Regions from separate parts of the Vibrio japonicus genome, predicted to be linked through region 2. Evidence: predicted binding sites of a transcription regulator. Region 2 holds the regulator's gene; each other region holds the start of a gene.
What was found. Region 2 encodes PurR, which represses purine synthesis genes. Its sites were predicted from a motif close to TNANGNAAACGTTTNCNTNA; they were not measured.
Positions count from the first base shown of each region.

Region 1: a site for PurR is predicted at 3,212-3,231, ahead of glpX (class II fructose-bisphosphatase). Genes of this name have one in related genera too.
Region 3: a site for PurR is predicted at 8,107-8,126, ahead of NP165_RS07845 (inosine/guanosine kinase). Genes of this name have one in related genera too.

Region 1 covers NZ_CP102096.1:173,593-183,867, reverse strand. The annotation lists gene NP165_RS00900 (bifunctional aspartate kinase/homoserine dehydrogenase II) at 1-1,556, shown strand, start outside; gene metF (methylenetetrahydrofolate reductase) at 1,790-2,689, shown strand; gene zapB (cell division protein ZapB) at 2,748-2,990, opposite strand; gene glpX (class II fructose-bisphosphatase) at 3,282-4,289, shown strand; partial or broken gene NP165_RS00880 (IS110 family RNA-guided transposase) at 4,661-5,680, opposite strand; gene NP165_RS00875 (IS630 family transposase) at 5,826-6,314, shown strand; gene NP165_RS20035 (transposase) at 6,199-6,612, shown strand; gene NP165_RS00865 (IS630 family transposase) at 6,646-7,134, shown strand; one part of gene NP165_RS20030 (IS630 family transposase) at 7,196-7,654, shown strand; one part of gene NP165_RS20030 (IS630 family transposase) at 7,656-8,231, shown strand; one part of gene NP165_RS20025 (IS630 family transposase) at 8,311-8,769, shown strand; one part of gene NP165_RS20025 (IS630 family transposase) at 8,771-9,346, shown strand; tRNA gene NP165_RS00840 (tRNA-Asp) at 9,444-9,520, opposite strand; rRNA gene rrf (5S ribosomal RNA) at 9,589-9,705, opposite strand; rRNA gene NP165_RS00830 (23S ribosomal RNA) at 9,811-10,275, opposite strand, start outside.
Region 2 covers NZ_CP102096.1:1,770,549-1,780,823, forward strand. The annotation lists gene mukB (chromosome partition protein MukB) at 1-361, opposite strand, end outside; gene mukE (chromosome partition protein MukE) at 358-1,083, opposite strand; gene mukF (chromosome partition protein MukF) at 1,064-2,401, opposite strand; gene cmoM (tRNA uridine 5-oxyacetic acid(34) methyltransferase CmoM) at 2,404-3,195, opposite strand; gene elyC (envelope biogenesis factor ElyC) at 3,309-4,106, shown strand; gene torR (two-component system response regulator TorR) at 4,148-4,876, opposite strand; gene torD (molecular chaperone TorD) at 5,113-5,763, shown strand; gene purR (HTH-type transcriptional repressor PurR) at 5,978-6,985, shown strand; cyclic di-GMP riboswitch class I at 7,127-7,212, shown strand; gene NP165_RS08405 (TfoX/Sxy family DNA transformation protein) at 7,414-8,007, shown strand; gene NP165_RS08410 (TVP38/TMEM64 family protein) at 8,168-8,857, shown strand; gene NP165_RS08415 (putative signal transducing protein) at 8,857-9,165, shown strand; gene NP165_RS08420 (alpha/beta fold hydrolase) at 9,189-9,992, opposite strand; gene glgA (glycogen synthase GlgA) at 10,148-10,275, opposite strand, start outside.
Region 3 covers NZ_CP102096.1:1,651,281-1,661,555, reverse strand. The annotation lists gene NP165_RS07895 (NAD(P)/FAD-dependent oxidoreductase) at 1-671, shown strand, start outside; gene NP165_RS07890 (DUF1365 domain-containing protein) at 671-1,444, shown strand; gene NP165_RS07885 (SAM-dependent methyltransferase) at 1,441-2,685, shown strand; gene NP165_RS07880 (DUF2878 domain-containing protein) at 2,690-3,199, shown strand; gene NP165_RS07875 (chalcone isomerase family protein) at 3,168-3,719, shown strand; gene NP165_RS07870 (DUF3833 domain-containing protein) at 3,719-4,246, shown strand; gene purB (adenylosuccinate lyase) at 4,309-5,679, opposite strand; gene hflD (high frequency lysogenization protein HflD) at 5,829-6,446, opposite strand; gene mnmA (tRNA 2-thiouridine(34) synthase MnmA) at 6,475-7,596, opposite strand; gene NP165_RS07850 (hypothetical protein) at 7,791-8,060, shown strand; gene NP165_RS07845 (inosine/guanosine kinase) at 8,202-9,506, shown strand; gene NP165_RS07840 (H-NS histone family protein) at 9,614-10,027, opposite strand.

The DNA of each region.
Region 1 (10,275 bases), 1.2 Mb from region 2:
GCTCTAGCCGTATTGAAAGAGTATTAGCATCTGGACGCGGTGCAAAGATTATTTCTTCACTTGATGAAGTATTAATTGTAAAGCTCATTTTTGCATCGGGCCACGACTTCGATCGACTAGAAAAAGAAGTGCTTGCGAACCTTAAACGCGCGCAACTAGAACCGCTGACCTATGAAGTCCAAAAAGATAAACACAGCTTAAGACTTGCATATACGGCAGAGATTGCCGGCGGAGCGTTAGAGTATCTACAAGATGCAGCGATTGAAGCTGAAATCAAGCTCAAAGAAGGTTATTCCCTTGTCGCCGTTGTTGGCGCAGGCGTAACGAAAAATGCCAACCATTGCTATGGCTTCTACCAAAAGCTGAAAGCTGCACCCGTTGAGTTTGTTTCAGAATCTCCATCGGGACTCAGCCTTATCGCAGTGCTTAGACGAACCGACACCGCTACTCTGGTTGCATCGATTCATAGTCAATTGTTCCAAGCTCAAAAACGCATAGGTATCGCACTATGCGGTAAAGGCAATATTGGCTCTAGCTGGCTGACATTGTTTGCCGAACAGAAATCAGAGCTTGAGAAGCGTCGAGGCATGAGTTTCGAACTTATCTCTGTCGTAGACAGCCAAACTTACTGGTTTAACTCAGAAGGTATAGACCCATCAACCGTTAGCGACCGCTTTGATGATGAATCTATTGCATACAGTGAAGGTGAGTGGATTAAAAAACTTGGCTCCGTTCAAGGCTACGACGATGTCGTTGTTCTAGATGTAACAGCGAGTAAGGATTTAGCCGAAAGATATTTAGAAATAGCAGAGCAAGGGATGCATTTAATCTCGGCGAACAAAGTCGCTGGCTCAGCTCCGAGTCACTACTACCACCAAGTTCAAGATGCCTTCTCTAAAATCAACCGCTATTGGTTATACAACGCAACAGTTGGAGCTGGACTTCCTATTAACCATACAGTCAGAGACTTGCGCGAGAGTGGCGATGAAATTCAAGCGCTATCAGGCATTTTTTCTGGAACACTCTCTTGGTTATTCCAACAGTATGACGGCTCTGTACCGTTTGCCGAGTTAATCGATTTGGCATGGCAACAAGGCTTAACCGAACCTGATCCACGTCACGATCTTGATGGTTCTGACGTTATGCGTAAGCTGGTGATATTAGCAAGAGAGGCCGGACTCAACCTAGAGCCCGAATCTGTAAAGGTTGAAAGCCTAGTGCCTGAAGATCTGACAGGAATCTCCTTGGACGACTTCCTAGATAAAAGCCAACGACTCAGTGAACTGCTTGCAGAGCGATTAGCGAAAGCGCAGCGTGAAGATAAAGTCCTACGCTATGTCGCGCGCCTGGAGAAAAATGGCAAAGCCACAGTTGGAGTTGAGGCATTAAGTAAAGAGCATGCGCTAGCGAATCTTCTCCCATGTGACAATATCTTCGCTATTGAAAGTAAATGGTACAAAGACAACCCTTTAGTGATTCGCGGCCCAGGGGCTGGTAGAGAGGTGACGTCAGGAGCTATTCAATCAGATCTGAACCTGCTCTCAAGCTTCCTATGATTTTTTAACAATTGTAATCAACGGCTTAGTAAAGAGTATATTGTATTAAGCCGTTTCTGATTAGCACACCCAACCTCAACTCAAATATGTCTCATAATCAACTTGAGAAAAATTCATAATCACACTGTTGACATTAAATCGTATTCAATTCATTCTGTGGACATATAGACGTCTAAACGTCAACACAAGGATTAAGACATTTGTGGGCAGGGCTACCACAGGGAGAGAGTAAGATGGGATACACACACGCTGGTCATATTGACGCTTTAAACCAGAATATTGCTGATTTTTCTGACAACATAAATGTTTCATTTGAATTTTTTCCGCCAAGCAATGAAAAAATGGAAGAGACATTGTGGAGTTCAGTACACCGTCTTAAAACTCTAAAGCCAAAGTTTGTTTCAGTCACTTACGGCGCAAACTCAGGAGAGCGTGACCGTACTCATTCCATCATCAAAGAGATAAAGACCGAAACCGGGCTGGTTGCCGCCCCTCACCTAACGTGTATTGACGCTAGCCGTGAAGAGCTGATTCAAATTGCAGATGATTACTGGGGTAATGGTATTGAAAATATCGTTGCCCTGCGTGGCGACATCCCACCAGGTGGCGGCAAGCCCGATATGTATGCGTCTGACCTTGTAGAGCTTTTAAAATCTCGTCATGATTTCGATATCTCTGTGGCGGCTTTCCCAGAGGTTCATCCTGAAGCGAAAAGTGCACAAGCCGATCTTCTAAACCTGAAGCGCAAAGTAGACGCAGGTGCTAATCGTGCAATCACCCAGTTTTTCTTCGATGTAGAAAGCTACCTACGTTTTCGCGATCGCTGCGTAGCAGCGGGCATCGATGTGGAAATTGTACCTGGTATCCTTCCGGTATCGAACTTTAAGCAAGCTTCTCGTTTTGCCGCACAAAACAACGTCAGAATTCCTAGCTGGATGGCTAAGCAATTTGAAGGCCTTGACGACGACCCAACAACACGCCAGCTTGTTGGTGCAAGCCAAGCTATCGATATGATACGAGTACTTAGCCGTGAAGGTGTAAAAGACTTTCACTTCTACACCCTAAACCGCGCAGAAATGACATACGCTCTTTGCCATACATTAGGTGTCCGCCCAACAAAAGAAAAATGTTAGGCTATCCATAGAAACGAAAAAGGTTGGCATTGGCCAACCTTTTTACTAAGCGAATAGATTATTCTACTTCGTCCATTTTACCAAGTAGGCTACGGATACGCTCCTGCCATGCAGAGTGCTCTTGCTGCATCTGCTGCGCCTTGCTCTCTAACTCTTCACGGCTTGCACGAAGTTCAGTTGCTTCCGCTGAAAGCTTTTCTTTCTCTTCTTTTAGCTCTTCCACTTCCATTTGAAGAAGTGCAATCGTATCAACCGCAGTTTGGATTTTCGCTTCTAATTTTTCTAGTACTTCAAAAGACATTGTCGCCTACCTTTAGTTATTCGCTTAATGTGAAGAAGTCTTCACTCTATATCTTCATTCTACTCAGCCAGAGAATTATAGACACGCCCTATATTCGATATTTTGCACCATTCGGTCAAAAAAACATCACAGTTTAACATTATCTTGACGAAACCTAATTGAACGCTTCTTTCATCAATATTTAAACACGGTTTTGATCGAGTTCAAGTCCATTCGCTCAAAATAGCAAACGTTTACCTTTCGTTGTGTTAGAATTCTGCCGTTTTTATTTTTTCCTATTTTGGAGTCATCATGAAACGCGATTTAGCAATGGCATTTTCAAGGGTAACAGAAGGTGCTGCACTGGCAGGCTATAAATGGCTTGGCAGAGGTGATAAAAACGCTGCTGACGGTGCAGCGGTAGAAGTCATGCGTGCACTACTCAACAAAACTGACATCAGTGGTGAGATTGTAATTGGTGAAGGCGAAATTGATGATGCGCCGATGCTTTATATTGGTGAAAGTGTTGGCTTAGGTGGCGACGCTGTCGATATTGCTGTAGACCCAATAGAAGGCACTCGTATGACTGCGATGGGGCAATCAAATGCTCTAGCTGTACTAGCTGCTGGCGAAAAGGATAGCTTCCTTAAAGCACCAGATATGTACATGGAAAAGCTTGTCGTAGGACCAGGGGCAAAAGGATGTATTGACCTCAACAAACCACTTAAAGAAAACCTAGAGAACATTGCTAAAGCGTTAAACAAAAGTCTAGACACACTCGTAGTGATCACTTTAGCTAAACCGCGCCATGACCTAGTCATCAAAGAGATGCAAGCAATGGGAGTTCGTGTATTTGCGGTACCTGATGGCGATGTCGCCGCTTCAATTCTGACTTGTATGCCAGACAGTGAAGTAGATGCTATGTATTGTATTGGTGGTGCACCAGAGGGTGTTGTATCTGCTGCTGTTATACGTGCACTAGATGGTGATATGCACGGTCGCCTTCTTCCTCGACACGAAGTAAAAGGGGACACAGAGGAAAATAGAATTTACGGTACTGCTGAGCTAAAACGCTGTGCGGAAATGGGGGTTGAGGCAAATGTAGTCCTCAAGATGGAAGATATGGCTCGTAGCGACAACGTTATCTTCTCGGCAACAGGTATCACTAAAGGCGATCTACTCGAAGGTATATCGCGACAAGGCAACATAGCGACAACAGAAACTCTACTGATCCGCGGTCGTTGCCGCACTATTCGCAGAATTAAATCTATTCACTACTTAGATCGCAAAGATCCAGAAGTAAGAGAACACATCCTTTAACCTCATTACTTTATTTTAAGGCCAGCAACTATGCTGGCTTTTTTATGTCATAAATAACGTGGGAAAATTTTGGAGAACAAGGTATGGCTTTTCGATAGGTAGTTATACCATATATGGACCCTCTCTTATTGCAAGAGACAATGTGACAACTTCTGATACTCAATTGCTCCCATATATTCGGCTTTGGGTATCAAATTAACCCGCCTTGATGGATATCCGAACCTAGCTTTCATATCAATCGCCACGGCTTCAAGGAGCCCTTGGTATAACCTGATTAGAGCTAGGTGGTTATGAGCCTTCAATCATCATATTGTTTCTTTAGCAATTTGTTGAAAAGGAACCTCTAGTTTTCTATTGCTGGTTTATAGTTATTAGGCTGCTTGGGTTTTGTAAACTTCTTGCTTACTGACCATTGCCCAAGCAATTCTTGCCATCTTATTGGCCAGGGCTACACAAGCTTTGTTAAACCCTGCTCGCATTTCTAAATTTACTGCCCAGATACTCAGCCTGTCATCTTTGCTCTTTGCATGCTTCAAAGCACTTCTTGCACCATTGATAAGTTGGGTTCGTAGGTAGGCATTTCCCCGCTTACTTATGCCTAACAAGCGAGCCCTATCACCTGTGGAATGCTGCTTCGGTACAAGGCCACACCACGCGGCAAAGTGGCGACCGTTTTTAAAGCTTTTTCCATCACCAAGCACCACACAGAGGATGCTTGAAATTAATGGTCCGACGCCTGTCATTGTCTGAAGCTTTTGGCACTGTTCATTCACTTGACCTTGCTGAATAAACTGCTTATCGATTTCTTTTACATTGCCATCCAAATGACTTAGTTCATTATTAAGCTCACTTAGAATTTTTCGAACAAGGGGACTTAGTTCATTCTCTGGATTTTCCAAGACAAAAGGCAGTGCTTTTCTCAGTGAAGATAATCCTCTTGGGATTACCACGCCATATTCTGCCAATAAACCACGAATTTGATTTCCTAACGCTGTTCTTTGTTTCACGTATCTTTCGCGCACTCAGTGTAAGAGCTGAATATCTTGTTGTTCAATGCTCTTTGGAGGAACAGTTTTTACATCTTCACGCTGTGCAACATCGGCAAGAGCATCTGCATCATTGAAATCATTTTTATTGCCGATACGATGCTTAGCAACATATTGAGGTGCAATAATCATTACGGTATGCCCTAGTTGACTAAAGACTCGATACCAATAATGACACGCCCCACATGCTTCAATCGCAATCGTGCAAGCTTCTTTATTGGCGAAGTAGTTCACCAATTTGTTTCTCGATAGTTTGGCCTTTTTGAGTATGAGCCCAGATCCATTTTTCTCAACAACATGGAAAATAGATTTGGCTGTATCTAAACCGACTGTTACGCTTGTCATAGGACCCTCTCTTACTGTTATTGATTGCCTTTTCATCAATCAATATGGCTCATTTGAAGCCGATTAGGTAGAGAGGGTCCATTCCATTAATCTAAGAAAAAATATGATCTAATTTAAGGCCATTCAACAATAGAACGTATTCGCTATGGATAGCCTCAAGAATATTGATTTTAAAAAGCTCGCAAGCCAGCAGAAATCCATCCAGATGAAAATGAGATTGCTCGCACTTGCTCATTTCAAAGATGGACACTCTCGTACCCAAATCGCCAAGTTTCTTAAGGTGAGCCGAACCAGTGTTAATCGATGGGTTCAAATCTTTCTTGAAGAAGGATTAGAAGGGCTGAAGGAAAAGCCAAGAACGGGAAGACCACCATTATTAACTTCTGAACAAAGGGAGCAATTGAGCCAATACATCAAAGATAAAGCTCATGATACTCAAGGTGGGCGACTGACCGGCGCCGATATCCATGCCTATATTGTGAAAGAATTTGGCCAGCATTATCATCCTGATTCTATCTATTACCTACTCGAGCATATGGGTTTCTCATGGGTCACTTCCCGTTCAAAACACCCACAACAATCCCAAGCGATACAGGAAGATTTTAAAAAAACTCCAAGACGAAACGATCCTTAAGATCCCAGGTCATGTCGCTTTAAAGCATGTCGATATCTGGTTTCAGGATGAAGCTCGATTTGGGCAACAAAATACAACAACACGGTTATGGGCTGAAAGAGGCACACGTCCCAGAGCAGTGAAGCAACAACAGTTCGAATATGCGTATCTATTTGGTTCTGTCTGTCCTCAAAAAGGTATTGGTGAGGCTATCGTTGTCCCATGGGTCAATAAAGACCTCATGATTGAGCATTTAAAGCAAATATCGGCGGTCACTGAAAAAGGACGTCATACCAATCTAAGAAAAAATATGATCTAATTTAAGGCCATTCAACAATAGAATGTATTCGCTATGGATAGCCTCAAGAATATTGATTTTAAAAAGCTCGCAAGCCAGCAGAAATCCATCCAGATGAAAATGAGATTGCTCGCACTTGCTCATTTCAAAGATGGACACTCTCGTACCCAAATCGCCAAGTTTCTTAAGGTGAGCCGAACCAGTGTTAATCGATGGGTTCAAATCTTTCTTGAAGAAGGATTAGAAGGGCTGAAGGAAAAGCCAAGAACGGGAAGACCACCATTATTAACTTCTGAACAAAGGGAGCAATTGAGCCAATACATCAAAGATAAAGCTCATGATACTCAAGGTGGGCGACTGACCGGCGCCGATATCCATGCCTATATTGTGAAAGAATTTGGCCAGCATTATCATCCTGATTCTATCTATTACCTACTCGAGCATATGGGTTTCTCATGGGTCACTTCCCGTTCAAAACACCCACAACAATCCCAAGCGATACAGGAAGATTTTAAAAAAACTCCAAGACGAAACGATCCTTAATACCAATCTAAGAAAAAATATGATCTAATTTAAGGCCATTCAACAATAGAATGTATTCGCTATGGATAGCCTCAAGAATATTGATTTTAAAAAGCTCGCAAGCCAGCAGAAATCCATCCAGATGAAAATGAGATTGCTCGCACTTGCTCATTTCAAAGATGGACACTCTCGTACCCAAATCGCCAAGTTTCTTAAGGTGAGCCGAACCAGTGTTAATCGATGGGTTCAAATCTTTCTTGAAGAAGGATTAGAAGGGCTGAAGGAAAAGCCAAGAACGGGAAGACCACCATTATTAACTTCTGAACAAAGGGAGCAATTGAGCCAATACATCAAAGATAAAGCTCATGATACTCAAGGTGGGCGACTGACCGGCGCCGATATCCATGCCTATATTGTGAAAGAATTTGGCCAGCATTATCATCCTGATTCTATCTATTACCTACTCGAGCATATGGGTTTCTCATGGGTCACTTCCCGTTCAAAACACCCACAACAATCCCAAGCGATACAGGAAGATTTTAAAAAAACTCCAAGACGAAACGATCCTTAAGATCCCAGGTCATGTCGCTTTAAAGCATGTCGATATCTGGTTTCAGGATGAAGCTCGATTTGGGCAACAAAATACAACAACACGGTTATGGGCTGAAAGAGGCACACGTCCCAGAGCAGTGAAGCAACAACAGTTCGAATATGCGTATCTATTTGGTTCTGTCTGTCCTCAAAAAGGTATTGGTGAGGCTATCGTTGTCCCATGGGTCAATAAAGACCTCATGATTGAGCATTTAAAGCAAATATCGGCGGTCACTGAAAAAGGACGTCATGCCGTCATCATTATGGATGGCGCAGGATGGCATACAGAAGATATCGCTAATGGCTTTCAGAACATCAGTGTCATCAAACTTCCCCCCTATTCTCCAGAGCTAAACCCTATAGAACAAGTATGGAGCTGGATGAGACAACACTATCTCGCCAATCAGTCTTTTGCGGATTACGAAGACATTGTCTCCAAAGTGTGTAGGGCTTGGAATCGTTTTTTGGCATGCTCCAACAGAGTCACCAAGATGTGTTCGAGAGAATGGGCAGACCTGACCAGTTAATTTTCCAGATTGGTATTATACCAATCTAAGAAAAAATATGATCTAATTTAAGGCCATTCAACAATAGAATGTATTCGCTATGGATAGCCTCAAGAATATTGATTTTAAAAAGCTCGCAAGCCAGCAGAAATCCATCCAGATGAAAATGAGATTGCTCGCACTTGCTCATTTCAAAGATGGACACTCTCGTACCCAAATCGCCAAGTTTCTTAAGGTGAGCCGAACCAGTGTTAATCGATGGGTTCAAATCTTTCTTGAAGAAGGATTAGAAGGGCTGAAGGAAAAGCCAAGAACGGGAAGACCACCATTATTAACTTCTGAACAAAGGGAGCAATTGAGCCAATACATCAAAGATAAAGCTCATGATACTCAAGGTGGGCGACTGACCGGCGCCGATATCCATGCCTATATTGTGAAAGAATTTGGCCAGCATTATCATCCTGATTCTATCTATTACCTACTCGAGCATATGGGTTTCTCATGGGTCACTTCCCGTTCAAAACACCCACAACAATCCCAAGCGATACAGGAAGATTTTAAAAAAACTCCAAGACGAAACGATCCTTAAGATCCCAGGTCATGTCGCTTTAAAGCATGTCGATATCTGGTTTCAGGATGAAGCTCGATTTGGGCAACAAAATACAACAACACGGTTATGGGCTGAAAGAGGCACACGTCCCAGAGCAGTGAAGCAACAACAGTTCGAATATGCGTATCTATTTGGTTCTGTCTGTCCTCAAAAAGGTATTGGTGAGGCTATCGTTGTCCCATGGGTCAATAAAGACCTCATGATTGAGCATTTAAAGCAAATATCGGCGGTCACTGAAAAAGGACGTCATGCCGTCATCATTATGGATGGCGCAGGATGGCATACAGAAGATATCGCTAATGGCTTTCAGAACATCAGTGTCATCAAACTTCCCCCCTATTCTCCAGAGCTAAACCCTATAGAACAAGTATGGAGCTGGATGAGACAACACTATCTCGCCAATCAGTCTTTTGCGGATTACGAAGACATTGTCTCCAAAGTGTGTAGGGCTTGGAATCGTTTTTTGGCATGCTCCAACAGAGTCACCAAGATGTGTTCGAGAGAATGGGCAGACCTGACCAGTTAATTTTCCAGATTGGTATTATTTTCCAGATTGGTATTATGACTTCAAAATACCATAAATGAAGAAAGCCCTGCTATTGCTAGCAGGGCTTCTGAATAAGTGGCGGAGCGGACGGGACTCGAACCCGCGACCCCCGGCGTGACAGGCCGGTATTCTAACCAACTGAACTACCGCTCCGCACTGGTTAGACTCTAAGTCTAAGTTTTTGCCTTTAGATTTTTCTAAAATCTAAAAACGAAATGTAAGCCTGGCGATGTCCTACTCTCACATGGGGAAACCCCACACTACCATCGGCGCTAATTCGTTTCACTTCTGAGTTCGGCATGGAAATCAGGTGGGTCCAAATCGCTATGGTCGCCAAGCAAATTCTTACTCTCTATTTCTAGAGAAAATCTGGAAAGCTGTTTTGTGTTCTCTACACATTCAATGTTCTTACTTTGAGTCCATCAAAACCCTTTGGGTGTTGTATGGTTAAGCCTCACGGGCAATTAGTACAGGTTAGCTCAACGCCTCACAACGCTTACACACCCTGCCTATCAACGTTCTAGTCTCGAACAACCCTTCAGGACTCTCAAGGAGTCAGGGAAGACTCATCTCAGGGCTCGCTTCCCGCTTAGATGCTTTCAGCGGTTATCGATTCCGAACTTAGCTACCGGGCAATGCGTCTGGCGACACAACCCGAACACCAGAGGTTCGTCCACTCCGGTCCTCTCGTACTAGGAGCAGCCCCCTTCAATCTTCCAACGCCCACGGCAGATAGGGACCGAACTGTCTCACGACGTTCTAAACCCAGCTCGCGTACCACTTTAAATGGCGAACAGCCATACCCTTGGGACCGACTTCAGCCCCAGGATGTGATGAGCCGACATCGAGGTGCCAAACACCGCCGTCGATATGAACTCTTGGGCGGTATCAGCCTGTTATCCCCGGAG
Region 2 (10,275 bases):
AAGGTTTAATGTCCACCTTCTTGTCACGACCAGCAACTTGCTGCAACTTCACTGCAAACAATAGACGCTGGTTGCGAGAGTTCACTACGTCTAGCGCGGCATAACATGCGCCTGGTTGTAGTTTACCGTACAGACCTTTATCGCGTGACGACTGATTACTGCCCGCTTCTGTGGTGTTACGGAAGTGCAATAAGGTTTGGTCGGGAATCAAAGCGGTAATGAACGCCGCCATCGTGGTTGACTTACCAGCACCGTTACCACCCGAAAGTGTTGTTACTAAACCATCGATATCAAAGGTACGAGCAAAGAAGCCGTTCCAGTTAACCATGGTCAGCGATTGATATTTACCACGTTCAATCATGCTTCACTTTCTCCAAATGTTTCTTCTTGCTCGTTATCGTCATCGGCCTCTTCAATCAGCAAACTGCCTTGGCTCGGCTCTTTGGTGTGGACTACAGCTTCGCCATCGCGGATCAAACGAATTTGAGCTTCTCGCATATCGTCACCCACACGAACGTCAGCACCGAAGCGGAAAACAGACTCGCTGATACTAAACTTGCCTGTCTCACCAATATTGATGATCATACCAAGACGACGCAGGCGACGAAGTGATGTACGCACTTTCTCAAACAGCTTTTCTTTATCAAGGTCTGAACCACTAGCGCGGTTAGTCGCCAGCTTCATGAGTTTTTTCTCATCCGCTAACGCGAGTAACTCTTCGTACAGTTCTTGGTTGGTAAAAATACCTTCATGCGCCAAGCGCTCTGGGCTCAAGTAAAGGAAACACAATACCTTACCTACCAGCATATCGAGTTCTGACAGTACACTGCGGCCAATAAGCGACGTAGAGCGTGGACGAAGGTAAAAGAAACCTTCCGGCGCTTTCACTAATTCAGTGTTGTAGCGTTGGTAGAAGGAAGAGAGTTCCACTTCAAAGTCAGATAACAACGCGTGGTTGTCTAAGTCTTCACTTGAAATATGACGCCCTGCACGCAGCATGCTATCTAACGCTGGGAACAGAGGATTCGAAATTGCTTTTACCAGATTTTCTGGCATGTATTCATTAGTATCGGTCGATGACATTTGCTTGTACCTTTGCCCCAAAATCGTTAATCGCTTGCCAGTCTGGTTGAATTGCTTGGTAATCCGATTCCGAATAACCTAAGCGAACCGCCTGATCGACGACAATGCGGGCTAAATCAAAGTGATGAGTGCGTGGGTGCTGAACCAGATAATCTCGCAACACAATTCCAAGGTCGATTGGCGTACCTTGATCTTTATGCACTCGAAGCATGTCTGCTATGCGTTCTGACAGCTCATCGTTGACTTGTTGAAACTCTTCGTATTCCACTTCCATCGGAACTTGTCCGGTGACTTCATCATCTCTTAGCACCAAAGCTTCATCACGAAGATCAGAGAGCCTTTCTGCATCTGCAAATGTGAGATACCAAGGCATATCGAAGTAATCTTTTATGGATTGGCGCAAACGAGAACTGAAGGCGCGGTTCTTATCCATATCAATCGCAGTACGAATAAACTTATGGACGTGACGGTCGTAACCTATCCAAAGATCAATCGCTTGCTGACCCCAACTCGTGATGCGATCCAACTTCATTTGCAAGCCAAACAAGGCTTCTTCTATGAACTCAAGTTCGTCGTCACCATAGACGATCTCTTGGATGTCGAGGATTTGAGTTTGAAGCTCATCACTTGCTGCCTGCAACGTATCTTGCAGCTCTTTTAGTGTGGTGGACGTTTCAGTCAACAGTGCTTCACAGTTGTTAATTGCATCACGCCAATCTTTGTTTAGCAGGTCTGCAATTTGCTGTTTCACCGACTGTTGTTGCTCGTCCATCACGCGCTGATTAAGATCAATTTGGTCGAAAATTTCCCCTACAGAATATTTAAGTACCCCGTAAACGTTTTTCTTCCAATGGCCTGGCGTCCCGCCTTTCTGAGCGGCTTCAATAGCTTTTGCCATTTCACCAGCAACCATAGACAACTGAATCGACAGTCGTAATTTAGAAAATTCTCGGTGACGAACGTAGTAGTCAGTAATACCGATTGCCAGAGGCGACAATCGATAAATACTCGCGCCATCGGTGATCTCGCTGGTAAAGCGACTGATCAGACGCTGTTTCACCAATTCGTTGATGGCATTGTTCGCACGGAAAGCAGACGCTTCCCCTGTATCTTCAAATAGCCGAGTGACGATAGTGAATGCATCGTGCAGCTCACCTTCACCCAATTCTTCATCAAACCTTTCGTTGCTAAGTACGGCAATTGCGATCAAAAAAGCTAATCGTTCAGTCGTCAGGTTCAATGAGAAATCGTGCTGCTTCACCCAGCTTACCAATTCATCGATTGGTTGCTCTGCAGCATTGAGAGTCATCTCACTCATTGTTATTCCTGTTTTTCTTTCTTTTTAGCCCACACATGAATGTAACGGCCTAATGAGAGGTATGGCTCTTGGCGACAAAGTTGCTTTTCGAGTGCCAACACATCTTCATACTGGTAATCGCCTGTGTATTGCATATTTCCAATGTAATCACTAAAACAGCGGATACCTGATTTACCGCAGATTTCAAAGCCTGCGTCTTCTATCCATTGGTAGACGTCTTCAGGCTTTAAGCCTTTCTGTGGCTGTAATTTAAATCTTTTTCGATGCGGCATTCCTTCCAAAACATGAGGAATGTTTCCACATACGACATTTTTGTATACCAGTCCGTGGTGGTTATAAAACATCACTGATGCTGCGCCACCTGGTTTTACCTGCTTTAATAATGTTTCTAAAGCCGATTTCGGATCCGCTAACCACTCCATAACGGCATGGAACATCACGACATCGACCTGTTCACTCAGATGCCGTTCGATATCTTGGACAGGCGCGTGAATCAGGCGATACTGCTCAAGCAAACCGTTTTTTTCAATATCCTGTTCTGCTAGCTGCAACATTTCCGAAGATAGATCACATAACGAGATATGGTGTCCGAGCTTGGCAAGCTTTTGTGACATTTGTGCTAAACCACCACCTGCGTCTAGCACGCTCAGTGATTGCTCTGACCCACCCGTCATGTCTAATAATTGCTCTAAATCTTCCCAAACAATGACTTGCCGTATCTCGCCTTTGTCAGAGCCATATATGTTTTTTACAAATTTGTGGGCAATATCGTCGAAATTGCGGTCTTCAGTCACAGCAGCTTAAGGTATTATGTCGAATCGTGCTGCTATTCTGTCACAAGAAAAGCAGGAATAAAGAGGGTTTCTCTTAAAAAATAATCAACTGATGTTTTTTCGGACTATTTAGTATGTTTGAGCTGAAAAAAGTGGTCTCTTCACTCCTTATGCCATTACCTGCAATGCTGATCATCGGCATTGTCGGATTAATGTTAATCATGTTCACTAGGAATCAAAAGACCGGCTGTTTTGTTGTCCTGTTTTCGTTCATCGGTATTTTTCTCATCGCCTTTCAGCCCGTCTCTTCAAGACTCCTGATGCCACTTGAACGTCAATACACCGCGTTTTTCCCTGTGGACGAATCGATAGATTACGTGATGGTGCTTGGTAGCGGCCACGTTGTCGATGATGAAATGCCTCCAACTTCACAGCTAAGCCGCGCAGGGCTAATGCGCTTGGCCGAGGGGATTCGTGTTATGCGCCTATATCCGGGGGCAAAACTCATTCTCTCCGGCTACGCTGGGGGGGCAGAAGTTAGCAATGCTCGTATGATGGGTCAGGTTGCGTTAGAACTGGGGGTCGCTAAATCGGACATTATTCTTCTCGAAACAGCAAAAGACACTTGGGAAGAAGCTCGCCAAGCCGCCGCATTTGTTAGCTATAAAAAGCTCGTATTGGTGACGTCAGCGAGTCATATGGAGCGAGCTCTTAATGAGTTTCACGCTGCTGGGTTAGATCCTTACCCAGCACCAACAAACTATCTCGCGTTTCAAAATGTCACTCAGGCTTGGGAGAAGTACACACCTAAAGCCAAGTACTTAGAGCAAACTGAGCGCTACTGGCATGAAACACTTGGCCGTATCTGGCAATCACTTCGTGATTGGGTATCTACCCCAGAAAAGCCTTTAGCGACGGAAAACGAAGGATAAAAAATACCGAGGTGAAAGCCTCGGTATTTTTTTATTGAGTTTTAGTCTCCGGCGAACATGTACCCTTCACCGTGAACCGTAACAAAGATTTGTGGATTCTTAGGATCAAACTCCATCTTAGCGCGCATGCGGCGAATCAAAACATCGATTGTGCGATCGTTAGGCGCGTCCACCCGGTGGCTGATCATGTTTAAAATACGTTCTCGGCTTAACACCTGCTTAGGGTGTGAAGACAAAGCAACCAGCAATTCATACTCCGCTTTAGTCAATTTGACTGGCTCACCGGCATGACTTAACGCGCGTCGCTGTATGTCGAAAGTCCACTCACCGAAACGAACCACATGCTCATCTTGCTTAGTTTGAACCGTAGAGCCTGAAGCATTGCGCGTATTGGAAATTCGCCACAATAGGTTTTTTACGCGAACCAAAAGTTCTCTAAGCTCAAACGGCTTCGTGACGTAATCATCGGCTCCCATTTCCAAACCAACAATTTTATCGATGCTATCCGTGCGTCCTGTTACCAGGATAATCCCAATGTCTGATTTACTGCGAAGTTCACGAGTGAGCATCAAGCCATCTTCACCTGGGAGATTGATATCTAGCATCACCAAATCTATCGCATTATTTTCTATGGCATTATTTTGTAGCGATTCGCGCATTTCCTCACCGCTTTGGGCCTCACTCACCTGGTAACCTTCATTCTGAAAATACCCAACGAGCTTGCTGCGAGTGACTGCGTCATCTTCTACAACTAGTACGTGATAACTCATTTACACCACTTATTTGCTTTGGTCTTCATATTGATCTGTATTCTATTCATAACTAGTAACATTTCTAGTATTTGTCACTTTAAATTTACGAAAGATGGTTTTTTATTGATTCAAAACAAAACCCGCTTACCTGTTTACTATCCTTAATATTTAGACTTAAATCGACATAATCACCATTACCGCTGTTCATTTTTATTATGTAGACTACCTGGCAGTTATCTTAGGAGTCTCAGCTAATGCAAGAAATCAAAGCATTCAATGAAAAACGCGCGGAAATCTACTGGTGGCTGTCTAGCCTTTTGGCAAGAGAGTTAACGCAAGAGAGTCTGGAGCAATATCATTCAGTAGAAATTCGTTCTTTCCTGTCAGGACTTGGCGAAAATGAGTCGCTGAAACCTGCTGTTACAAAAGTCGTGGATTCCCTAAATCGTCTTTTAGACAGAGAAGACGCACAGCTAGAGCTTGCTGCTGACTTTTGCGATCTCTTTTTAAAATCAGACAGAGATTCCGCACTTCCTTATGCCTCTATTTACATTGGAAAATCCGGTCTTTTGAACGATAAGCCAGCAAAAGAGATGGAAGATTTAATGCGCTCCTACGATATTGAAGTGGACAAGAGCCTGAATGAACCTGCTGATCACATCGCAATTGAATTGGACTTTTTAGGCAACTTAATCATACTTTCCAACAAGTTAGAGAAAGAGCATGAATTAGATAACGCCCTAACCGAGCAAGCACAGCTTATCCACCAGCATCTATTAAGCTGGACACCTCAGTTTTCCCAAAAGTGCCAGTCTTTGGATAAATTTGGCTTCTACGCGTCTATCGTACAATTACTTGTTTCCTTCCTAGAATTAGATTGCCGCTACCTACAAGGTAAAGAATAAAGGCGATTCTGTTTTTGTAGGTTTCTCCCTGATACGCAAACCTTTTATTTGCTCTTAAAAGGTTTGCAGTCTAAAATTGTGTCCGCAAACGATAACAATGATCGAAATGAATACAAACCGCTAACAAAGCGGTTTTTGTGTTTCTGATACTTTCTGCCAAATTATTCTAAACTTGAATATACTTCTGTGGCAGTAATCGACAGGACAGAACTTTATGGCCACTATTAAAGACGTTGCCCGCTTAGCCGGTGTGTCAACAACAACGGTTTCACATGTAATTAATAAAACACGCTTTGTTGCTGAAGCTACTCAAGAAAAAGTAATGGAAGCAGTCAAAGAGCTTAATTACGCGCCTAGTGCGGTTGCTCGTAGCTTAAAATGCAACACGACTCGTACCATTGGCATGCTGGTGACTCAGTCAACAAACTTATTCTTCTCAGAAGTGATCGATGGCGTTGAAAGCTATTGTTACCGTCAAGGCTACACGCTGATCCTGTGTAATACGGGCGGCATCTACGAAAAGCAACGTGACTACATCCGCATGCTGGCTGAAAAACGCGTCGATGGCATTCTTGTTATGTGTTCTGATCTTACTGAAGAACTCAGCGAAATGCTTGAGCGTCACAAAGATATTCCAAAAGTCATCATGGATTGGGGTCCGGAAAGCTCTCAGGCTGACAAGATCATCGATAATTCAGAAGAAGGTGGCTACCTAGCAACGAAATACTTGATCGACCACGGTCACACGGATATTGCGTGCCTAAGTGGACATTTTGAAAAGTTAGCGTGCCAAGAGCGTATTGCTGGTTATCGACGCGCAATGAGTGAAGCGAATCTCAACGTTGAAGAAGATTGGATACTGGAAGGTAACTTCGAATGTGATACCGCAGTACTGGCAGCGGATAAAATCGCAGCAATGGACAAAAAACCTACGGCAGTGTTTTGTTTCAACGATACGATGGCACTTGGCCTAATGAGCAGACTGCAGCAAAAAGGGATCCGTATTCCCGAAGACATGTCTGTTATTGGTTACGACAACATAGAACTGGCTGAATATTTCTCTCCTCCGTTAACCACCGTACACCAACCAAAGCGCCGTGTAGGTAAAAATGCTTTCGAAATTCTGTTAGAGCGCATCAAAGACAAAGAACACGAAAAACGCGTTTTTGAAATGCATCCAGAAATCGTTGAACGATGCACCGTGCAAAATCTGAATAAATAACCTTTTTGTGCATTTAACCCTTTGATTGATGGTGGTTAAATGCACAACTACCTAATCACCTCGGAACTAAGATCACATTTAGCTCATCTCCCCATGATAATTTGAACGATTTTTATTTATCCTCTGAAAGTTCGATTAGAGCCACGCACAGGGCAAACTACTCTGAAAAGATAGGACGCAAAGCCACCGGCCTAAGTATGTATATGTATGGTAGCGGGGTTGCCGATGGCAAAATGCAAATGCAATACAATGGATTCTTCATCCACAAGATGTCGGCTCTTCCTCAGAAGCAGCGTTCCGTTGGCGTTTCACAAAACTTAGTGGAATATGCACTTGTATGACGCCTTACTGACATAATGTATGCAATATTTTGCTACTCTCTCGGACCTGAATTGGTGGCGTATACATATACACCGAGAAAACACAGCATGGATAAACCAATACTTAAAGACTCTATGAGGCTATTTGAGCGACTGGGGAAAATTCACTCCCGCTCAATGTTTGGTGGTTTCGGCATATTTGCCGATGACACTATGTTTGCACTTGTAGTAAACGACAAACTTCATATAAGGGCCGATGACGAACTTGCAAAACGATGCAAAGAAATCGGGCTTGACCCATATGTTTATAAAAAGCGTGGCTTCCCCGTAGTGACCAAATATTTTGCATTGACAGAGGATTGGTCCAATGATGAGCAACGCACTTTAGCTATGGCCCAAGACGCACTTGAAGCAGCGAAGCAAGATAAACAGATTCAAGCAGAAGCAAAGCCAACTCGATTAAAAGACTTGCCTAATTTGCGCCTTGCAACAGAGCGCATGTTGAAAAAAGCCGGCATCAGTGATGTCGAGTCGTTGAAAAACGCAGGTTCGGTTGAGGCTTTTAGAGCAATTCAATCGACACAGACGTCCGAGCTCAATGTGGAACTGTTATGGGCTTTAGAAGGCGCTATAAATGGAACGCATTGGTCGGTTATCCCCCAAAGCCGCAGGCAAGAACTGCTGAGTATGCTGGGAAAGTAAGCCTCATTAGATATAGAAAAGTCAGCCCTGTGCTGACTTTGTTTTTTTAAGGGAATTTTTTATCCACTTAGGCGTTCTTATCAGATATGTCACTTTCATGTCGTTTAAGTCAAGACGACATGAATAATTAGCAAAGTAAGCAATGAAGTAGGACTTGGTAATGAATAAAAAGTGGATCCTTGGCTTAATACTGCTTGGCCTGATCATTTTCTTAGCGACAAATTTCGGCCAGTATCTGACACTCGACAATGCCAAAGCCCAGCAAATTGCGTTAGACGATTTTATCAATGCAAACTTTGCACTGGCAGCGTTGGTTTACTTTCTCGCTTATGTGGCAATTACAGCATTCTCAATACCCGGTGCCGCCGTCGTTACCCTATTAGGCGCTGCACTTTTCGGCTTTTGGGTGAGTTTATTCCTAGTGTCATTTGCCAGCACCATTGGCGCAACCTTGGCGTTTTTGAGCAGCCGCTTTTTGCTTCGAGAGTGGGTTCAAAGCAAATTTGGTAACAAGCTCCAAGCGATTAATCAAGGTGTTGAGCGTGATGGCGCGTTCTATCTCTTCTCGCTGCGACTCATTCCAGTGTTTCCTTTTTTCCTGATCAACTTGCTTATGGGTCTGACGCCAATATCAGTCAGCCGCTACTATCTGGTCAGCCAACTTGGAATGTTACCTGGAACGGCGGTTTACCTAAACGCCGGAACACAACTCGCTCAAATCGACACACTGTCGGGAATCGTTTCTCCTTCTGTTTTGGCCTCTTTTGCATTGCTGGGTTTATTTCCTATTATTGTGAAGTGGCTAATGGCCAAACTTAAATCCCCGCATTCCTACAATGGTCAGTCTTAATGAAAGTGTTCACCGCAAATACCCCACCTGAAGCTCACATTGTTTGCGAACTTCTTAAATCTCATGGTGTTGAATGCGAGGTAAGAGGTGAAGGTATTTTTGGACTACAGGGGGAAATCCCCTTTGGTGAACACAGCGAACCCTATGTTTGGCTTTTAGATAAGCATCAATTGGGTATAGCTCAAGAAGTCATCTTACAATACCAAACACCTACGATTGGGAATGCTTGGGTATGCAATGGTTGCGGTGAAAGGAATGAAGCTCAGTTCGGTGTCTGCTGGAATTGCGGTGCCGTCTCACCCATTTAATGGGTAAATGAATAATAAGTAAGCTACGCCGATCTAATTTGCTGTTTTATGAAATCGATAGAGTGCTGATTAAATTCATCCGCTCGCTCCACGTTGCACACATGGCCACAATTTGGGATCTCCAACAGTTGGCTGCGATTGTGCACGGCCACCATCTCTTTCACGGGTTTGATAAACATGTAGTCTAACTCCCCCATCAGGTAAAGCGTTGGGATAGGCAACTCTCGCTCTTTGAAATAGCGCATGAGAGGATTCACTTCAGTGGTGAGAATGTACCAACGTTTAAATTCATTCTGACACAGTTTTTTGGCTTCTCGGATAAACAGGTGGCGCGACTCTTTTTGAGCGCGTTGTGGCATGACAATGTACGCGAATAAGCTGTACAGCCACATGTATGGCACGATGTGCTTACAAAGGTCACCCACACGTACCAAAAACTGTGAACGCATGTTAAATCGCGTTACAGCGCCGCCTAGCACCATTGACTTAACGCGCTCCGAGGCTAGCTCCGCGACGTTTCTGACAATAATGGTTCCTAAAGACATGCCAACAAAATGCGCAGATGAAATCTTAAGATGGTCCAAGACTTTAAGAATATCTTGGGTCACCTCTTTGAATGTATAGCGACTTGAAATCAACTCTTTGAGCAATTGGTTGGATTTCCCATGCCCTCTCAGATCCAACAAAAGTAGATTGAAGTGTTGCTTGTAGGCTTTAATCTGCTTAAACCAAATTGAAGAACTTCCACCTGCCCCATGCACAAACACAACCCATTCTTTACTTGTCGGGTGCAGATAAGTTTTGTGAAAAAGCAGTGTAGAACTCATAACGTCGATTTGATGGTGTAACTGATTGATTGAAGGACAAGAAGACTACCACAAAGTCGACTCGTTGAAATTCAGCTTATATCAATTCTTGCCCTTTATCCCGTCTCATAACGAAAAAAGGCGTCAATTGACGCCTTTACTCTATTTTTCTGGTCTTAAATTGCCTGGCGGTAGAGCGAAACATATTCCGTAGCCGCTTTGTTCCAACAGAAGTTTTGTTGCATTGCATGGAGCTGAACACGTCTGAATTCTTCAGGTTGTTGTGCATAAAGCAGCAAAGAAC
Region 3 (10,275 bases), 120 kb from region 2:
GGTCAAAAGCTTACATAGGTCCATTGATCGAGGGCTTTGCTGACAAGATTCGTTTGTCGACGCCCGTAGAGGAAATATGGCGTGATCCGTTGGGTGTAAAAGTTAAAGTGAAGGGCGCTGTTGAACGTTTTGATCAAGTGATCTTTGCTTGTCACAGTGATCAAGCACTCGCACTGCTGAAAGACTCGGATAGGATTGAAAGAGAAGTACTTTCTGGCTTGGAATATCAGGCAAATGAAGTCGTCTTACACACAGATGAATCCGTATTACCGACACGCAGAGCAGCATGGGCGTCATGGAACTACCGCTTAAGCACGGGTGATATTGATCACCAACCTCCGATGCTCACGTACAACATGAATATCCTGCAGCATATCGACGCTCCGGTTACCTTTTGTGTGTCACTGAACAGTTCACAACACATCGAAAGCGACAAGATATTACGCACATTCACCTATCATCACCCCGTCTTTACAAAACAGTCGATGGCAGCTCAACAACGCCGTAGCGAGATTAACGGTCTTAACCACACTTGGTTTTGTGGAGCCTATTGGTACAACGGCTTCCATGAAGACGGTGTAAGAAGTGCACTGGACGTCGTGTCTGAGATAGAAGTAGTGCCAGAGATTGAAACAAACGCGAAAGCGACGGAACAAAAAGGAGCTGCGTAATGCAAAGCGTTCTTTTTGTTGGCCGAATTAGGCATCGACGTTTTACCCCTATTGCACATGAAATTAATTATCCACTGTTCATGCCATGCCTCGACCTTGATGAAATTGATGCGTTACAAAGCAAGGTCTGGGCGTTCGGGACACGATGGTGGCATTGGGCCAGGTTCAAACGCGAAGATTATCTCGGCAGTGGAGACTTGAAACAAGCTGTACTCAACAAGGTATTTGAGCTGACAGGCGAGCGCATTGAAGGTCAAGTAAAAGCCGTGGTGCACTTGCGCTACCTAGGCATTTACTTCAGTCCGGTTAACTTTTACTACGTATACGACCAAAGCGGGTATTGGCGCTACCTACTGGCGGAAGTGAGCAATACACCATGGAATGAACGCCACTACTATGCTGTGCCAGCTACTCCACAATCGGGTTGGACGCATGATAAGGCATTTCACGTTTCGCCATTTAATCCTATTGACCAAAAGTACGTGTGGCGTATTAAACCGATAAACAAACGTCTTTCTGTACACCTTGAATGCCATCGAAGCGAGAAGGAGTTTGATGCAACGCTAAGCATGCGCGCACAGCCATTAACGTCCGCTTCTTTAATCAAACAATTGATAGTAACGCCAGTGATGGCGGCAAAAGTCGTGACTGGTATTTACTGGCATGCTTTTAAATTGTGGTTTAAAGGTGCGCCATTTTATTCCCATCCTAAATATCAGCAAGCTCAAGATGCTCATCAAAAGAGAAGTAAAGAGAAGGAGCATAGAACATGATGAACACACAAGTGATTTCCTGCCCTAGACAGCTTTCCAGTGGCCAAAAAACAGCGAGAAGCTTAGTCTTTGCTCTTCTGAAAAATTTAGAAGAAGGCTCATTGACGGTTATTGAGTCTTTTGTTGGAGAAGGGGCAAAACAACAAACTCTATTCGGTAATCCCAGTCATACGTCACTGAAAGCGATTATCGAAATAACGAATCCGGCATTTTATTCTCGAGTACTGTCTGGTGGAAGTATTGCCGCGGCTGAAGCGTATATTGACGGCTGGTGGGAAAGCCCGAATCTTACTTTGCTAACGGAGCTAATGGCGGTAAACATGTCGACATTAGACTCGATTGAGCGTCGTGTCAGCTTGCTATCGAAATTTGCTTATCGAATTGGTCATTGGTTTAACCGCAATACCGTAGAGAATGCCACCAAAAATATTGAGGCGCATTATGACCTGAGCAATGACCTGTATGAAACGTTTCTGGATCCGCGAATGCTTTATTCTTCCGCACTTTACCGAAATGAGGAAGAATCGCTGGATCAAGCGCAAGAGAACAAAATGGATCGTTTGTGCCAGCAATTGAATCTAACTGAAAACGATCATGTTATTGAGATCGGGACAGGTTGGGGAGCGATGGCAATATATATGGCTCAGCGCTACGGTTGCCGTGTCACCACCACCACTATTTCAGAGCAACAATACCAATACGCACGCCAGAAGATCGAGATAAATGGTTTGCAAGATCGTATTACCCTATTGAAAGAAGATTACAGAAATCTGAAAGGTGAGTACGATAAGTTGGTATCGATAGAAATGATCGAAGCTGTCGGGAAAGAATATCTCAAATCGTATATCAAAAAATGCCAGTCGCTACTGAAGCCTAAGGGTTTAATGTCCATTCAAGCGATTACCATCGCTGATCAAAGATACGAGCATTACAGTAACAATGTTGATTTTATTCAGAAATATATTTTCCCGGGCGGGTTTCTTCCGTCCATTACGGCAATAACCCAAGCGACAACTCAGTATAGCGACCTAGTGTTGAGAGACTTATTGGATATTGGCGAAGATTACGCCAAAACACTTAGTGATTGGAAAGCACGTTTCAACGACTCGGAATCTAAGGTTCGTTCACTAGGTTTTGACGATCGCTTCATACGTATGTGGAATTACTATTTTTGCTACTGTGAAGGAGGATTCAGAGCGAAAAGTATTAGTACCGTCCACATGACATTTCAAAGGGCTTAATCCTATGGATTGGCGTTTTCTGCTTTACTCGGCGTGGTTTCAACTGGTTTGGTTTATCGCCGTGATAGGTAACCAACAACTGCAGTGGTTGACGGCATTTCTCGCCGTGTTGACCTTGCTGTATAGCCAGGTGCGGGATCCGATCAAACTTGAACGCTTAGTGTTGCTTGCAGGTGTTGGCATCGCATTAGACTGTGTTAACTCATATGCCGGATTATTTGAGTTTGATTCTGAGGGCATACCTGTTTGGCTTGCCTCTTTGTGGCTAGTGTTTCTGTGGTACGCATACTTTCTAGTGCAAAAGCTTAAGGTGCTTCCAACATGGTTGATAACGATTTTAGGTGGTGCTGGAGGAGCACTGAGCTACATTGCTGGAGAGAAACTTTCTGCCGTCAATTTCACCCTAACAGTAGGTATGACCGGCTTAATTGTTTTCGTCGAGTGGGCGATGATGTTTTGGTTGATTCGAAAGGTATACGGTTATGAAGGCTCGAAACCTACTCATTACGCTTAGTACAACACTTATGGTCCTGTTTGCCAGCTATGGATATGCTTCGGTGGGCAGTTCGACCGCTGAATGGAAATACTGGAGGACAGTAGGCCAAGCGCAGCTGAGCGTTCTGTTTTTTGATATTTACCAATCCAGACTCTTAACACCCACAGGTGTTTATGAGCAAACCGACGACATTACCCCACATCCTCTGGCACTGTCGATTCATTATCAGCGTGATATCTCACGATCGCAGCTCATTGATGCAACAGAAGAACAATGGGAAAAGTTAGGTTATTCGCAGTCAAGACGGAAACAATGGCTTTTTCAGCTTGAGGGTATCTTCCCTGATATCAAGAAAGGTCAGCGGCTCGCTTACGTTACTGATGGGCAAACTGGCCACTTTTACTACCAAGATTCCGGCGGCGTTGAGCAAATCGGTGTGATTGAAGATGAGAGCCTCAACGATGCCTTCCTTGCCATCTGGCTTTCGCCCCAAACTCAATACCCGAAACTACGAGACCAATTGATAGGAGAAAAATAATGAGGAGGCTGATATGTTCGTTTAGCGTTTGTTTAGCGCTGGCAATTAGCGGCTGTTCTAGCGATCTTGAGGATTACCAATCCAGTCAGCCGACGTTTGATTTGTTTGACTATTTCAATGGTGAAGTGACGGCTTGGGGAATGGTTCAAGATTATTCAGGCAAGCAAACCCGCCGATTTGAAGTCGATATTGTTGGAACGATTGACAATGATACTTTAACGCTCACAGAAGATTTCGTATTTAACGATGGAGAAGTGGATCAGCGAGTGTGGAAAATCACCCGTTTTAACGACAGTGAATATCAAGGTGTAGCGGATGATATTATTGGCGTAGCGAAGGGGAGGGAAGTCGGTAACGCTCTGCAGTGGCAGTACGACTTCGAATTAAAACTCGAAGATTCTACTGTGGTAGTGAGTTTTGATGATTGGCTTTATCGTCAGGACGATAAGCACGTGTTTAATATTACCAGTATCAACAAATTTGGGGTTGAGGTCGGCAAGATAACTCTATTTTTCCAGAAGAAATAGAGCAGAAGAAATAAAATAGGCTGATGGTTCACATCAGCCTTTTACAAATCAGAAACTTGCTCTTACAGCTTGTCAGTCAGCTCGATTGCTTGACCGATGTAGTTAGCTGGCGTCATTTCTTTCAAGCGTGCTTTCTCGTGCTCAGGAAGCTCAAGACCGTCGATGAAGTTACGCATTGCTTCGCCGTCTACACGCTTACCACGAGTTAGCTCTTTTAGCTTCTCGTAAGGCTTGTCGATACCGTAACGACGCATAACCGTTTGTACTGGCTCTGCAAGTACTTCCCAGTTTTGGTCCAGTTCTTTCAGTAGCGCTTCGCGGTTAACTTCTAGCTTGCTGATGCCTTTTAGCGTTGAAGTGTAAGCGATGATCGCGTAACCAACACCAACACCTAGGTTACGTAGAACTGTTGAGTCAGTTAGGTCACGTTGCCAGCGAGAGATAGGCAGTTTTTGCGCTAGGTGGCCGAATACTGCGTTTGCTAGACCAAGGTTACCTTCAGAGTTTTCGAAGTCGATTGGGTTTACTTTATGCGGCATTGTTGAAGAGCCGATTTCGCCAGCAATCGTTTTTTGCTTGAAGTGACCAAGAGCGATGTAACCCCAAACGTCACGATCGAAGTCGATTAGGATAGTGTTGAAACGTGCAACCGCGTCAAATAGCTCAGCGATGTAGTCGTGAGGCTCGATTTGAGTTGTGTAAGGGTTCCAAGTCACGCCTAGAGATTCAGTGATGAACTCTTCAGAGAACTGGTGCCAGTCTAGTTCAGGGTAAGCCGATAGGTGAGCGTTGTAGTTACCTACTGCGCCGTTGATTTTCGCTAGGATCTCAACGTTCTCGATTTGCTTGTATTGACGTTCCATGCGGTACGCCACGTTCGCCATCTCTTTACCCATTGTTGATGGAGACGCTGGCTGACCGTGTGTACGAGATAGAAGTGGAATGTCGCGGTATTCCACTGCCAATGCTTTTATCGCGTCAATTAGGTTGCGGATCTCAGGCAGGATAACCGTTTCACGTGCTTCTTTAAGCATTAGCGCGTGAGAGGTGTTGTTAATGTCTTCAGAAGTACACGCAAAGTGGATGAACTCGTTTACCGCGTGCAGTTCAGGTACGCCTGCTACTTTCTCTTTCAGGAAGTATTCAACCGCTTTTACGTCGTGGTTAGTCGTGCGCTCGATCTCTTTGATGCGAAGTGCGTCTTCTTCACTGAAGTTTGCCGCTAGATCATCTAGGAACTGGTTTGCTTCTGCACTGAATGCTGGTACTTCCTTGATCGCGTCTGTCGCTGCTAGTTTTTGTAGCCAACGGATTTCAACGATAGAGCGGTACTTTAGTAGGCCAAACTCGCTAAAGATGCTGCGTAGTGCAATTGTTTTACTTCCGTAACGGCCGTCTACTGGTGAAACAGCAGTCAATGCTGACAGTTCCATGGTGTTCTCCTGAATTGAGTTTCTAAATTTCGTGAGCTTTATACCAATAACAGTGGCAATTGTCACGAATATTGCGCAAACGTTTGCGCGAAAGTTATTTGAATCAAAAAAATGAGCTCGCGACAAGGCGCGAGCTACTGGATGAATGTCTACATTCGGGCGAGCAGGATTTGCGCCTGTTCAACCATTTTTTTACGTCCAAAAATCAAGTGACGACGTTTACCGCCCACTTGACGCCACAACACTGCGCTACGGATGCCTGAAAGGAGTAGGGCACGTACTTTGTGCTGATTGCTGGTTTGCTGTAGAACGGACGGAGTGCCTGTGACTTGAATGCGCGGGCCAATAGGGCTGATAACATCAAGGTAAACACTGGCTAGGTTGCTGATCATCTGTTCATCAAGCAGATCGAAATGCTGAAGTTGACGTTCTAGCATTTGAATGCGGTCACCAAGTTGAGACATAGCATCATTGCGCGAACTCAGTTTACGCTCTAATGCCATCAGGCTAATAATGTAGCGAGTCACTTCACTGCCAGTTGGCGTACTATCAATACCTTTTACCAGACACTCAAGGCCAAGTTTTAGGTCAGATTCTCGACCGTAAACGCTGACCGTATTACTCGGGTTAGTATTCAAAATCGCTTTTAGGGAAGTTTCGAACGCGTCATTATCACAGTGACCGTTTTTCGCTACCTGTTGAACCAATGCAACAGCCTGGCAAATTCCTGCAAATGCGATAGTGCGGTCGTAGAGTGTGTTAGCCACGTAGTAATACTCCTAATAGACGATGAAGTTAAATGCGTTGTTCGATAATGCCGCCACCTAGGCAAACATCACCACTATAAAATACGGCCGATTGTCCCGGTGTTACCGCTACCTGAGGCTCATCAAAAATCACTTTAATGTTCTCATCATCGATTGGGATGATAGTACATGGAATATCGGTTTGACGGTAACGTGTTTTTACGGTGCACTGCACAGGTTCTTTAATTACTGTGCGGTCTACCCAATGGAGTTGCGAAGCGATCAAACCTTGTGATTTTAGCAGTGGGTGGTCAGCGCCTTGAACAGCGATCAACACATTGCGTTTAAGATCTTTGTCCGCAACGTACCACGGGTCTTCATTACCGCCGCCACCTTTGGTACCGCCAATGTGCAGACCTTTGCGCTGGCCTAGCGTGTGGTACATCAAACCTTGATGTTCACCAATGACTTTACCTTCAGGTGTTTCAATTTTACCTGGTTGAGCAGGAAGATAGCGAGACAAGAAGTCAGTAAATTTGCGCTCACCGATAAAACAAATACCAGTCGAATCTTTCTTCTTAGCCGTAATTAGATCTTGTTCTTCTGCTATGCGACGAACTTCAGGTTTTTCTAGTTCACCCACAGGGAATAGGCTGCGTGCGATTTGCTCACTGCTAAGTGTATATAAGAAGTAACTTTGGTCTTTGTTACCGTCTAGGCCACGTAGCATTTGTGGCTTTTCACCATTCTCTGGGAAAGTACGACGTACGTAGTGACCCATTGCGATGTAGTCTGCGTCTAGCACTTCATCTGCAAACTCTAAGAATGCTTTAAATTTAATTTCTTTGTTGCAAAGAATGTCTGGGTTTGGGGTACGGCCAGCTTTGTATTCAGCAAGGAAGTACTCAAATACGTTGTCCCAATATTCTGCAGCAAAGTTAATAGTATGTAGGTGGATGCCAAGCTTGTCACATACTGCCTGAGCATCAGCTAGATCTTCTGCTGCTGTACAGTATTCTTCGTTGTCATCCTCTTCCCAGTTCTTCATAAACAGGCCTTCGACTTGGTAGCCCTGTTGCTTTAGAAGATACGCAGAAACCGATGAATCAACACCGCCCGACATGCCGACGATTACTTTCTTTTTACTGTTGTCAGTACAGTTCTCAGACATTACTCAACACCACTTAAATTAACTGGAGGCAAATTCTAACAGAAAGCCCGGCGAGGGGACAGATCCGAGATCGAACTCACACTTCGAAACTGCTGAACTTTTGCCCGTTTGTTCGATGATAATCAGCTTTTATCACTATCGGTTGTCCATATGTGGCATAGTTGACGAAATTCAAGTTAATGCGGAAGTAAAAAATGAGTGAAGAAAACCAGATCTTTGAAGAAGCGCAACTTATTGAGGTGGTGGAAAACCAGCTTGAAGATGGATCGCCTATCAAGGTGAAAGAAACGTTGATGCGTCTGATGATGACAGGGACAAGCCGAGAAGATGCCGTTGCTATGATGGCGTGCGCGGTAGCCATTGAGATCTTTGATGTAATGAAAAACGAAGGTGAATTTAACCTGAAGCGTTACTCTGAAAACTTAGACAGATTGCCTGATTTAAGCTTTATGGAAGGGGAATAAATCCCTCTTATTTCTTAGTATGCCATCAGCCTGTCATTTTCTTGCTGATGGCAAACGTTTGCTATAATTCCGGATATTGCCGCACTGAAAAGTGCGATGTAGAATCCGGCATCCTTTCATCCCTTACTCAGAATCCTTGTTATGAAATTTCCTGGCCAACGTAAATCGAAACACTACTTTCCAGTGCATGCGCGTGATCCGCTCGTCAGCCAATCACAAGAAAGCAAAAAAATGTCTCGCACTCATATTATTGGTATTGACCAAACATTGGTGGATATTGAAGCGAAAGTTGGTTCGGAGTTAATCGAGAAATATAAGCTGAGTAAGGGGCACTCACTCGTTATCGACGATGAGACGGCCGAAGCGCTTTACACTGAATTAAAGCAAAATAACCTAATTACCAATGAATATGCTGGTGGAACGATTGGCAATACGTTACACAATTATTCGGTACTTGCTGATGACCGTTCAACGCTCTTAGGTGTAATGAGCCAAGATATTAAGATCGGTAGTTACGGATACCGTTATTTGTGCAACACCTCAAGTCGTATGGATTTGAATTATCTGCAGGGTGTCAAAGGTGCCATTGGCCGTTGTTTTGCACTGATTACTGAAGATGGTGAGCGTACTTTCGCAATTAGTGAAGGACAAATGAACCAACTTCAACCAGAAAGTATTCCAGAGAAGATATTTGAAAGCGCGTCAGCATTAGTTTTAACCGCTTATTTAGTGCGTTGTAAAGAAGGCGATCCAATGCCGGAAGCGACAATGAGAGCGATTGAATATGCAAAGAAATACGATGTGCCAGTGGTATTAACACTGGGTACTAAGTTTGTGATTAAGGATGATCCAGAATATTGGCAAGCTTTTTTACGTGATCATGTTTCTGTGGTTGCGATGAATGAAGATGAAGCTGAAGCATTAACAGGGGAAACGGATCCACTGGCTGCTTCTGATAAAGCGTTAGAGTGGGTTGATCTTGTATTATGTACAGCGGGCCCAGTTGGTCTATTTATGGCCGGATATACAGAAGACACCGCAAAACGAGTCACTTCTTTACCACTGCTACCAGGTAGTATTGCTGAATTTAACCGTTATGAATTTAGCCGCCCGGCATCTAAAAACGGCTGTGAGAATCCAATCAAAGTGTATTCTCATATCTCTCCATATATGGGTGGCCCGGAAAAAATTAAGAATACTAATGGTGCGGGAGATGCCGCATTATCGGCGCTGTTGCATGATATGGCAGCGAATAAATACCATAAAGAAAACGTGCCTAACTCAAGCAAACATGCTCATGCATTCTTAACTTACTCTTCATTCTCGCAAGTATGTAAATATTCGAATCGAGCGAGCTATGAAGTATTAGTCCAGCACTCTCCACGTTTGTCTCGTGGCTTACCAGAACGCGAAGATAGTTTGGAAGAAGCGTACTGGGAACGTTAAGAATAAAAGGTATGAAAAAGCCCGCGTATGCGGGCTTTTTGTTCTAATGCTTTTGTCTTAATATTAAAGCGCCGATTTAAGTGCTTTAATATTAATTTGCATTTATTTTAGATTAGGAAATCATCTAGAGATTTACCCGCATCTAGTTGCTCTTGGATTGAAGATGGAGTACGGCCTTGACCTGTCCAAGTCTTTTCGTCGCCATTTGCATCTACATATTTGTATTTTGCTGGGCGAGGAGCACGCTTAGCTTTAGATTTTGACTTAGTTTTAGTATCACCAGCAAGAGCGCTAATTAGTGCATCAACGTCAATGCCGTCTTTTGTTATTTGATCTGCAATCGCAGCAAGTTTAGCTTCTTGTTCTGCACGAGCCGCACGCTCTTCTTCTTCCGCTTCTTGGCGTTCCACAACAACAGTCGTTAATTTTTCTAGAGCTTCTTCTAATTGCTCCAGAGTTAGCTCGCGAGAAAATGCGCGCAAGCTACGAATGTTTAATAGTGTTTTTGTTAGTTCTGACATGTTTTGTACTCACTAAATAAGGATAAGCTAATTCATTAGATAATAATCCCGAAATTTATATATTACAATCTCTTCTCTGTAAATTTAGATAAATTCTTCTTTATATAATTTGTCATGCTTCAAATGGCTTATTTAATCATTAAACCGAACAACATATAAATATATGCAATCCCCCTAATTTCTGTATTGCTATTAAGCGGTGTGTTTCATAATTAGGATTGTTCATCTTTGATAAATATTACATTTCT